Regions from separate parts of the Enterobacter dykesii genome, predicted to be linked through region 4. Evidence: predicted binding sites of a transcription regulator. Region 4 holds the regulator's gene; each other region holds the start of a gene.
The links. Region 4 encodes PhoB, which activates phosphate uptake and scavenging genes when phosphate is short. Its sites were predicted from a motif close to CTGTCATAAAACTGNCNNAT; they were not measured.
Positions count from the first base shown of each region.

Region 1: the regulator PhoB is predicted to act here: its motif matches at 1,010-1,029, upstream of uvrB (excinuclease ABC subunit UvrB).
Region 2: the regulator PhoB is predicted to act here: its motif matches at 1,120-1,139, upstream of F0320_RS02615 (esterase-like activity of phytase family protein).
Region 3: the regulator PhoB is predicted to act here: its motif matches at 1,241-1,260, upstream of glpT (glycerol-3-phosphate transporter).

Region 1 covers NZ_CP126604.1:1,307,962-1,310,166, reverse strand. Annotated here, with positions in the region: gene uvrB (excinuclease ABC subunit UvrB) at 1-778, opposite strand, end outside; gene F0320_RS06175 (ABC transporter ATP-binding protein) at 1,531-2,205, shown strand, end outside.
Region 2 covers NZ_CP126604.1:562,824-565,028, forward strand. Annotated here, with positions in the region: gene F0320_RS02605 (NAD-dependent succinate-semialdehyde dehydrogenase) at 1-173, shown strand, start outside; gene F0320_RS02610 (YfaZ family outer membrane protein) at 228-773, opposite strand; gene F0320_RS02615 (esterase-like activity of phytase family protein) at 1,185-2,205, shown strand, end outside.
Region 3 covers NZ_CP126604.1:3,128,462-3,130,666, forward strand. Annotated here, with positions in the region: gene glpT (glycerol-3-phosphate transporter) at 1-1,132, opposite strand, end outside; gene glpA (anaerobic glycerol-3-phosphate dehydrogenase subunit A) at 1,385-2,205, shown strand, end outside.
Region 4 covers NZ_CP126604.1:940,163-942,367, reverse strand. Annotated here, with positions in the region: gene phoR (phosphate regulon sensor histidine kinase PhoR) at 1-825, opposite strand, end outside; gene phoB (phosphate response regulator transcription factor PhoB) at 847-1,536, opposite strand; gene sbcD (exonuclease subunit SbcD) at 1,724-2,205, shown strand, end outside.

The DNA.
Region 1 (2,205 bases), 370 kb from region 4:
TCGCCTGCACGATTCGCTCGCGAGGCGTCACGTAGTGCGTTTTCGGGTAGATGGTGAAGCGCTGGATCACCGACTCAACGTGTCCGGTCAGCGGGTCGAAGAGCGACAGGCGTTCAACCTCTTCGTCAAACAGCTCGACGCGCAGCGCCATATCGTCCGATTCCGCCGGGAAGATGTCGATCACCTCTCCGCGTACGCGGAAGGTGCCGCGCTGGAACGCCTGATCGTTGCGGGTGTACTGCAGCTCCGCCAGACGACGCAAAATCGCCCGCTGGTCGATGATCATCCCCTGCGTCAGGTGCAGCATCATCTTGAGATAGAGATCCGGATCGCCCAGACCGTAGATCGCGGAAACCGACGCGACGACGACCACATCGCGACGCTCCAGAAGCGCCTTCGTGGCCGACAGACGCATCTGCTCGATATGTTCGTTCACCGAGGCATCCTTCTCGATGAAGGTGTCAGAACTCGGCACGTAGGCTTCTGGCTGGTAGTAGTCGTAGTAGGAGACGAAATACTCCACCGCATTTTCCGGGAAGAACTCTTTCATCTCGCCGTAAAGCTGTGCGGCCAGGGTTTTGTTGGGTGCCAGCACCATCGTTGGGCGCTGGAGATCCGCAATCACGTTGGCTATGGTGAACGTTTTACCCGAGCCAGTTACCCCCAGCAGCGTCTGGTGCGCCAGCCCGTCTTCCAGCCCCTCTTCCAGACGACGGATCGCCTCAGGCTGATCGCCAGATGGACGGAAAGCAGAATTCAATTTGAACGGTTTACTCATGGGCGACGACCTGATGACGTTATAAGCGGCAGGTGAGTAATTTTACTCGTTGTTGCCAGGAATGCCAGTAAAAAACACTGGATGAAAAACCAGTGGCATGTCAGGATATTTAGCATAGCGCCTGAATGATGAGTGGGATAACGGCCAAAATTTAGACTGAGACAATATAAAACACCAGTCAGGTCAGGTTATCCCCAGAACTTTTTCTTTTTTAACATTTGTCAAGCCAGGTAATGATAGTTTTGTGGCAACGGGTGACACTTTCATGACGGGAATTGCTTTTATCTAAGCAATTAAATAATAAACGATATTTTCTAAAGCCGCGTTTCGCGCCAATTTGGGCGTAAGCCGCGTCCTCTCTCGCTTATCGCGTGTTTTCTAACTCTAATGCACATGGTTATCCACAGGAATAGTGGATAACTGCTTCCAGCCCATGCAGACTGGCGCTCGGCAAATTCCCGGATTTTCCCACGAGACGGCGGGAAAAAATTTTTATAGCTATTTTTTGCTGATTAACAGTTGCGTCATTCATAACCAATCGACGAGATCTTGCTCACATTTTCATCATTTTGTGTTCTGCACCACAACTCACCACCGCCAGCACCGTCGATGTGCAATCCGGTTTTTAATAGACCACTTTCCGGTGATTTATTCCTAAAAAAGCCTTTTTTTTGAACACTTTTCGGTTTCTGGCAGGGGTTTTGCAGATTCAAACCCGAGCCTCACCTACACACATTTTTAAGGAGAGAAAGATGTTGAGTCTGCGTGCTGTGAATCAGTTTTACGGAAGTCAACATACGCTATGGAACGTGAATTTGGATTTTCCGCAAGGGATGTGTACAGGCGTCGTTGGCCTGCCGGGGATGGGGAAAACGACCCTCATGAATTGCATCGCCGGGAGAGTGCCCGTTGAAAGCGGCAGCATCATCTGGCACGAGGCGGGCGCACCGCCGCGCGACTTGCTTAACCTGCCGCCAGAACAGCGCTCAGGACCGGGGATAGGCTATGTCCCGCAGGACAGGCGGATCTTCTCCCAGTTAACAATTGAGGAGAATCTGCATATCGCCATGCGGGCGATGGGGAAACCCAACCCGGAGGCGAAAAGTGACGTTTACGACCTGTTTCCGGCGCTCTACGCATTGCGACAGGCCCGCGCCAATACGCTCTCTCCGGACGATCAGTATCAGCTGGCGCTGGCTAATGCGCTGGTGAACCGCCCGCACCTGCTGATCCTCGATGAGCCCCTGCACGGCGCAGGACACAGCTTCGCCCAGAAGCTGGGGCAGCTGCTGGTGCGCTTAAACCGGGAGTTAGGTATGACGGTGCTGTTAGCGGAGCAGCAGCTGTCGTTTATCCGCCGGGTGGCGGACCGTTTCTGCATGCTCTATCGCGGGCGTAACGTGGCGCAGGGCCACGTTAACGAGCTG
Region 2 (2,205 bases), 380 kb from region 4:
CGAAGAAAATGGCGTCACGGATTGAAACCGGGATGGTGTACATCAACTGGCTTACCGATACCGCGCCAGAGCTGCCGTTCGGCGGCGTGAAGCGGTCCGGCTACGGGCGCGAGCTGTCGGATCTGGGGATCAAAGAGTTTGTGAACCAGAAGCTGGTGGTGGTACACAAGTAATACCCGAGACAAAAAAACCTGCCATCTGGCAGGTTTTTTTGTTTGTTCGTCGGCTTAGAAGCTCACGCCGCCGCCCACGTATGCGCCGTCGATCAGCGTGTGGTTTGGACGACCGTCTTTGCCGTCAACGCTCACGTGGCGGTAACCCACTTTCAGCGTAACCGGTTTGATTGGGGTCCAGCTTACGCCGCCATTAGCTTCCACGTAGTTTTTCACGCTGTTGTTCAGGCCGTCTGGCGCAACGTAACCTTCACCGAAGACGTTGATGCTGTCGGTCAGTGCCACGTTCACGCCGCCGCCGATTGGGAACGCCACGCCGTTATCGCCTTTTTTCGGGCCGATGTAGATCGCTTTCGCACCTGCATTCAGCATGACCGGGCCCACTTCCAGGTTGTAGCCTGCGCCTACGCCGCCGGTCTGGGTGCCGTCATCGGTGTTTTTAAGCCAGTTACCTTCGGTGTAAAGACCGGAGGTCGATTTACCCATTTCCACATTCAGGTTGGTAAAGTTTTTACCCTGCTCAATGCTGCCACCCATCGCCAGTGCGGAGCCAGAGACAGCGGTCAGAGCGGAAAGGATGAGTACGTTAAGCTTTTTCATGAGTTTTTCCTCGTCATTAAATTAATCTGAGGGCACCTTAACAAGTGATGTTTATGACTGCAAATGTGATGCGTGTCGTGGTTTTATGCTGATTTTGTTAGTTATTTTGTTTTTATCTGTTGCTGAATTGTTTGTTTGGCGAACCGTCAATAGCAATTAAATTCGCGTTTAGTAAAAGTTTAAAGAGTTTGCTAAACGAGGTTTGAACGAGGGGAAAAAAGCCCTTTGAGATGAATTAATTAAGTTTCTAATAATTTCCAAAAATGTTTCAGTTGTCATAGATAAAGACGTAAGTTTACATTTCTGAAGAGGGATATACGTGCCGCTGCGTTGGTCAGAGTCCCTTCCATGTCATTTTTCTGACACGTTTATTCTTTACATTGTTGGCTTCACTAACTGGATGCTAACAATATGAAAAGAAAAATTATTCCTGTGCTAATCGGCTGTGCGCTCTCTTTCTCTGGCCTGGCGGCGCAGCCTACTGCTGAGCGCTATGTCGTCAGCTTCCCAGAAGGTTCCCACGTGAGCTATAGCGGCGCGTTTGCCAGCGCCTTTCCGAACGGACTCCCCGTGGGCATTGGCTCCGGCCTGCTGTTTACCGGCAAGCAGGGCGACGCCCTGACCTTTGCGACCGTGACCGATCGCGGTCCAAACGCTGATGCGCCAAAAATGGGTAAAAACGAAGCTAAAATATTTGTCACGCCAGATTTCGCGCCGCTGCTGATGACCATCCGCGTTCAGAACGGCAAAGCGGAGGCTGTTGATGCCCGCCCGCTGCATGATGATAAAGGCGAGATTAACGGTCTGCCGCTGCAAAGCGGCGTGATTGGTTCCACCAATGAAGTGGCGTTCAGCGACACCCTCAAGATCCTGAAGGGTGACAACCGTGGCCTGGACACAGAAGGCATCACCCCGGACGGCAAAGGCGGCTACTGGCTGTGCGACGAGTATGGCCCGTTCATGATTAACGTCGACAGCAAAGGGAAGATCCTGGCGATCCACGGGCCGCAGGCCGCGGAGGGGGAGAAATCCATCGCGGGCGGTCTGCCAAACATTATCAAATGGCGCCAGGCGAATCGGGGCTTTGAAGGCCTGACCCGCATGCCGGACGGGCGGATTATCGCCGCCGTGCAAAGCACGCTGGATATCGACGGTAAGAGCAAAAAGCAGGCGCTGTTTACCCGTCTGGTGAGCTTCGACCCGGCGACCGGCAAAACGGCGATGTACGGTTACCCCATCGACAGCGCGGCCTACAGCAAAAACAGCGACGCCAAAATCGGCGACATCGTGGCGCTCGATGACCAGCACATCCTGCTGATTGAGCAGGGAAGCGATAAAAACGACGGCATGCGTAACCTGATTTACAAGGTGGACCTCAGCAAGGCGAGCGACCTGACCGCCTTCGACAAGCCGGGCGAATACCCGGAGTTTG
Region 3 (2,205 bases), 2.2 Mb from region 4:
TCGGCGCCAGTTCCAGCGCGTGCAGGCCAATCAGCATCACCGGACCGTAGATCAGGAAGCCAATAACAATCATGCAGGCCATATCTACTGATGGGTTGCCCGGCGGGTTGAGCCAGTACACCACGGTCGCGATGGTCACCAGGGTCATAAAGAACACGCCCGTCGCGCCGCGGTTGCCTTTAAACACCTTATCTGACATCCAGCCGCAAAGCAGCGTGCCCGGGATCCCGGCGTATTCATACAGGAAATAGGCCCAGGAGGACTTATCCAGCGCGAAGTGCTTCACCTCTTTCAGGTAGGTTGGCGACCAGTCGAGGATGCCGTAGCGCAGCAGGTAAACGAACACGTTCGCCACCGCGATGTACCACAGCAGCTTGTTCGGCAGGACGTACTTCATGAAGATCTGTTTTGCGGTCAGCTCTTCTTCGTGCTCCTTGCTGTAATCATCCGGATAGTCGTTTTTGTACTCTTCAATCGGCGGCAGGCCGCAGGACTGCGGCGTATCGCGCATCAGCGCGAAGGCAATAATCGCCACCAGAATGGCGCCAAAGGCAGGCATATAGAGCGCCGCATGCCAGTCGTTGAACCAGGCCATCCCCAGCAGGAACAGCAGAGGCGGAATACCGCCGCCCACGTTATGGGCGCAGTTCCACACCGACACGATGCCGCCGCGCTCTTTTTGCGACCACCAGTGCACCATGGTACGCCCGCACGGCGGCCACCCCATCCCCTGGAACCAGCCGCAGAGGAACAGCAGGACGAACATGACGGCGATGCTGGAGGTTGCCCACGGCACAAAGCCCATGAACAGCATGACCGCGGCCGCCAGGATCAGGCCGGCGGGCAGGAATACCCGCGGATTCGAGCGATCCGATACCGACCCCATGATGAATTTGGAAAAACCGTAGGCGATTGAGATCCCCGACAGCGCGAACCCCAGATCGCCGCGGGAGAAGCCCTGCTCCACCAGATACGGCATCGCGAGCGCGAAGTTTTTACGTACAAGGTAGTACGCCGCGTACCCGAAGAAGATCCCCAGGAAAATTTGCCAGCGCAGACGGCGGTATAGCGGATCAATTTCTGCCTCTGGCAGACGCGCCCTGTGCGGCGCAGGTTTGAAGATACTGAGCATAACAGCCTCCGTGGCCTTGAATTGAATGGGCAGGTGGCTCGCACCTGAATTCCAGAGGCGGGGATGTTAAGAAATCACGGTGATTGTTACTGTGAATCAACGCACAGATTGTTACAGAAATATGACAGAATGCGCAAAAAAGCGCATGAAATCACGTTTCACTTTCGAATTTCGCGCGTTTATGTTCGAAATCAAACAAACCACACTATTGATATGGCTAAATGATAAAAAAACGAACATAGAGGGTAAACAATGACCATTCACGATCCTCGCTACAGCGATGTGATAATCATTGGCGGTGGCGCAACCGGCGCCGGGATCGCACGCGACTGCGCCCTTCGCGGCTTAAGCGTCACGCTGCTGGAGCGCCACGATATCGCCACGGGCGCAACCGGGCGTAACCACGGCCTGCTGCACAGCGGCGCGCGGTACGCGGTTACCGACGGTGAATCCGCACGCGAATGTATTGCTGAAAACCAGATCCTCAAGCGTATCGCCCGCCACTGCATTGAGCCGACCGACGGCCTCTTTATTACTCTTCCCGAAGATGACCTCGCCTTTCAGGACACCTTTATTACCGCCTGCACTGCAGCAGGCATTCAGGCTGAGGCCATGGACCCGACGCTGGCACGACGGCTGGAACCGTCTGTTAACCCGGCGATTATCGGCGCGGTGAAAGTGCCTGACGGCACCGTTGATCCCTTCCGCCTGACCGCCGCCAATATGCTGGACGCCCGCGAGCATGGCGCACGCATTCTGACCGGGCACGAAGTGACCGGGCTTATCCGCGAAGGTCATCGTATCTGCGGCGTGCGGATCCTTGATACGCAATATAACGAACACAGCGAGCTGTATGCCGCCGTGGTGGTCAACGCGGCGGGGATCTGGGGGCAGCGCATCGCGGAATACGCGGACCTGTCGGTGCGCATGTTCCCGGCGAAAGGCTCGCTGCTGATCCTCGACCACCGCATCAATAACCACGTGATTAACCGCTGCCGCAAGCCGTCTGATGCCGATATCCTGGTACCGGGCGACACCATTTCGTTAATCGGTACCACCTCAACCCACATCGA
Region 4 (2,205 bases):
ATTTAGCGCAAGCGTTGGCGCCGCTTCAATCTTCGAGAGCGTCAGCAGCTGCTTCACCAGCCCTTCCATCCGGTGCGTTTGCTCGCGCATGGTGTGCAGCGCTTTTTCACGCGGCGCGCCTTCAAGCGTTTGCTCCTGCATCATCTCCAGGTAGCCCTGAAGCACGGTTAGCGGGGTTCGCAGTTCGTGGCTGACGTTGGCGAAGAAGTTGCGACGCGCCCCTTCCAACTGGTACATCTGGGTGACATCGCGCGCCACCATCAGCCACTGCTTATCGCTGTAGGGCATCACGCGGATTTCCAGATGGCGACCATTATTGAGCTTCAGATTGTGCGGACGGGTAAAATCACGCTTTTTCAGATACAGCGTGAACTCGGGATAGCGCAGAAGGTTGAGGATATTCTGGCCATTGTCGTCGGGCCAGCGCAGGCCCAGCAGCTGTTGCGCCAGGCCGTTACACCAGAAGATGGTCCCTTCTTCGGTCGTCAGAATCACGGCATCCGGCAGCGACTCTGCGCCGCTGCGAAAACGCTTAATCAGGCTCCCCAGCTCGCGGCGGCGCTTTTTATTACGCATCTGCATCTGATGCAGACCGTACAGCAGCGGCTCCCAGCTGCCGCTTCCCGGCGGCGGCGTCATACTTCGGTCAACCCACAGCCACCAGGAGAGGCGCAGCAGGTTCCAGAAATGCCAGATCAGCAGCCCGGTGACCGACGCCAGCAGAAACCACGGCAGGTGTCCAAGAAAGGCCCCCAGAATGAAGGCCGGAATACAGCATAAGATCAGTTCAAAGACGAGCCTTTTCCATGACAGACGTTCCAGCACGCGTCACACTCCTGTCATTGTTCAGAAACGGGTAGAAAAACGATAACCCGTGCCGCGGACCGTCTGCACCATGCGATCGTGGCCGCTCAGTTCCAGCGCTTTTCGCAGGCGGCGAATATGTACGTCAACCGTCCGGTCTTCGACATACACGTTAGTTCCCCAGACGTTATTCAGCAACTGCTCGCGGCTGTACACGCGTTCCGGGTGGGTCATAAAGAAGTGCAGTAGTTTAAATTCGGTAGGCCCCATGTCGAGGGGATTTTCACCGGTCATCACGCGGTGTGAGGTGGGATCAAGGCTCAGCCCCTGCATCTCTATCACCTCTTCCACCGCCATCGGCGAAATACGGCGCATCACGGCTTTAATGCGGGCAACCAGCTCTTTTGGGGAGAACGGTTTAGTAATGTAATCGTCCGCGCCGGTCTCCAGACCGCGCACGCGATCCTCTTCTTCTCCGCGCGCCGTGAGCATCACAACCGGGATGTCGCGGGTCAGCGCCTCACGCTTCAGGTGTTTGATAAACTGCAGTCCGGAGCCGCCGGGCAACATCCAGTCCAGCAGAATCAGATCGGGCCAGGGTTCATTCAGCTGGTTCACTGCGCTGTCATAATCTTCCGCTTCAACCGGCTGGAAGCCGTTTTGCTCGAGCACGAAGCACACCATTTCACGAATTGGAGCTTCATCTTCTACGACCAGAATACGTCTCGCCATACTTTGCCCTGTCTTATCTTATTTACGTTACAAGTTTGTAATTCGGCGCCATTATGCGTCAGATTTATGACAGATTTATGAAAAACAGTACCACGATAACGGGCAAACCGTTGTTTTATTACAGCGGTTATTTTCCCGTCTCTGAACGTTTATAATCCTGCTTTCTCTTTTTTGCCACGGATCAGCTATGCGCATACTTCACACCTCGGACTGGCATCTGGGTCAAAATTTTTACAGCAAAAGCCGTGCGGCTGAACATGAAGCGTTCCTGAACTGGCTGCTGGAAACGGCCCGGACGCACGAGGTGGACGCGATTATTGTGGCGGGTGACATCTTTGATACCGGCTCGCCCCCCAGCTATGCGCGTGAACTGTACAACCGCTTCGTGGTGAATTTGCAGCAAACCGGCTGTCATCTGGTGATTGTCGCCGGCAACCATGATTCCGTCGCGACGCTCAATGAATCCCGCGACATCCTGGCATTTCTCAATACCACTGTGGTCGCCAGCGCCGGGCACGCCCCGCAGATCCTGAAAAAACGCGACGGCACGCCGGGGGCGGTGCTGTGCCCCATTCCCTTTTTACGACCGCGCGACATCGTGCAAAGCCAGGCGGGGCTGTCGGGCGCGGAAAAGCAGCAGCATCTCCTGCAGGCCATCACCGACTATTA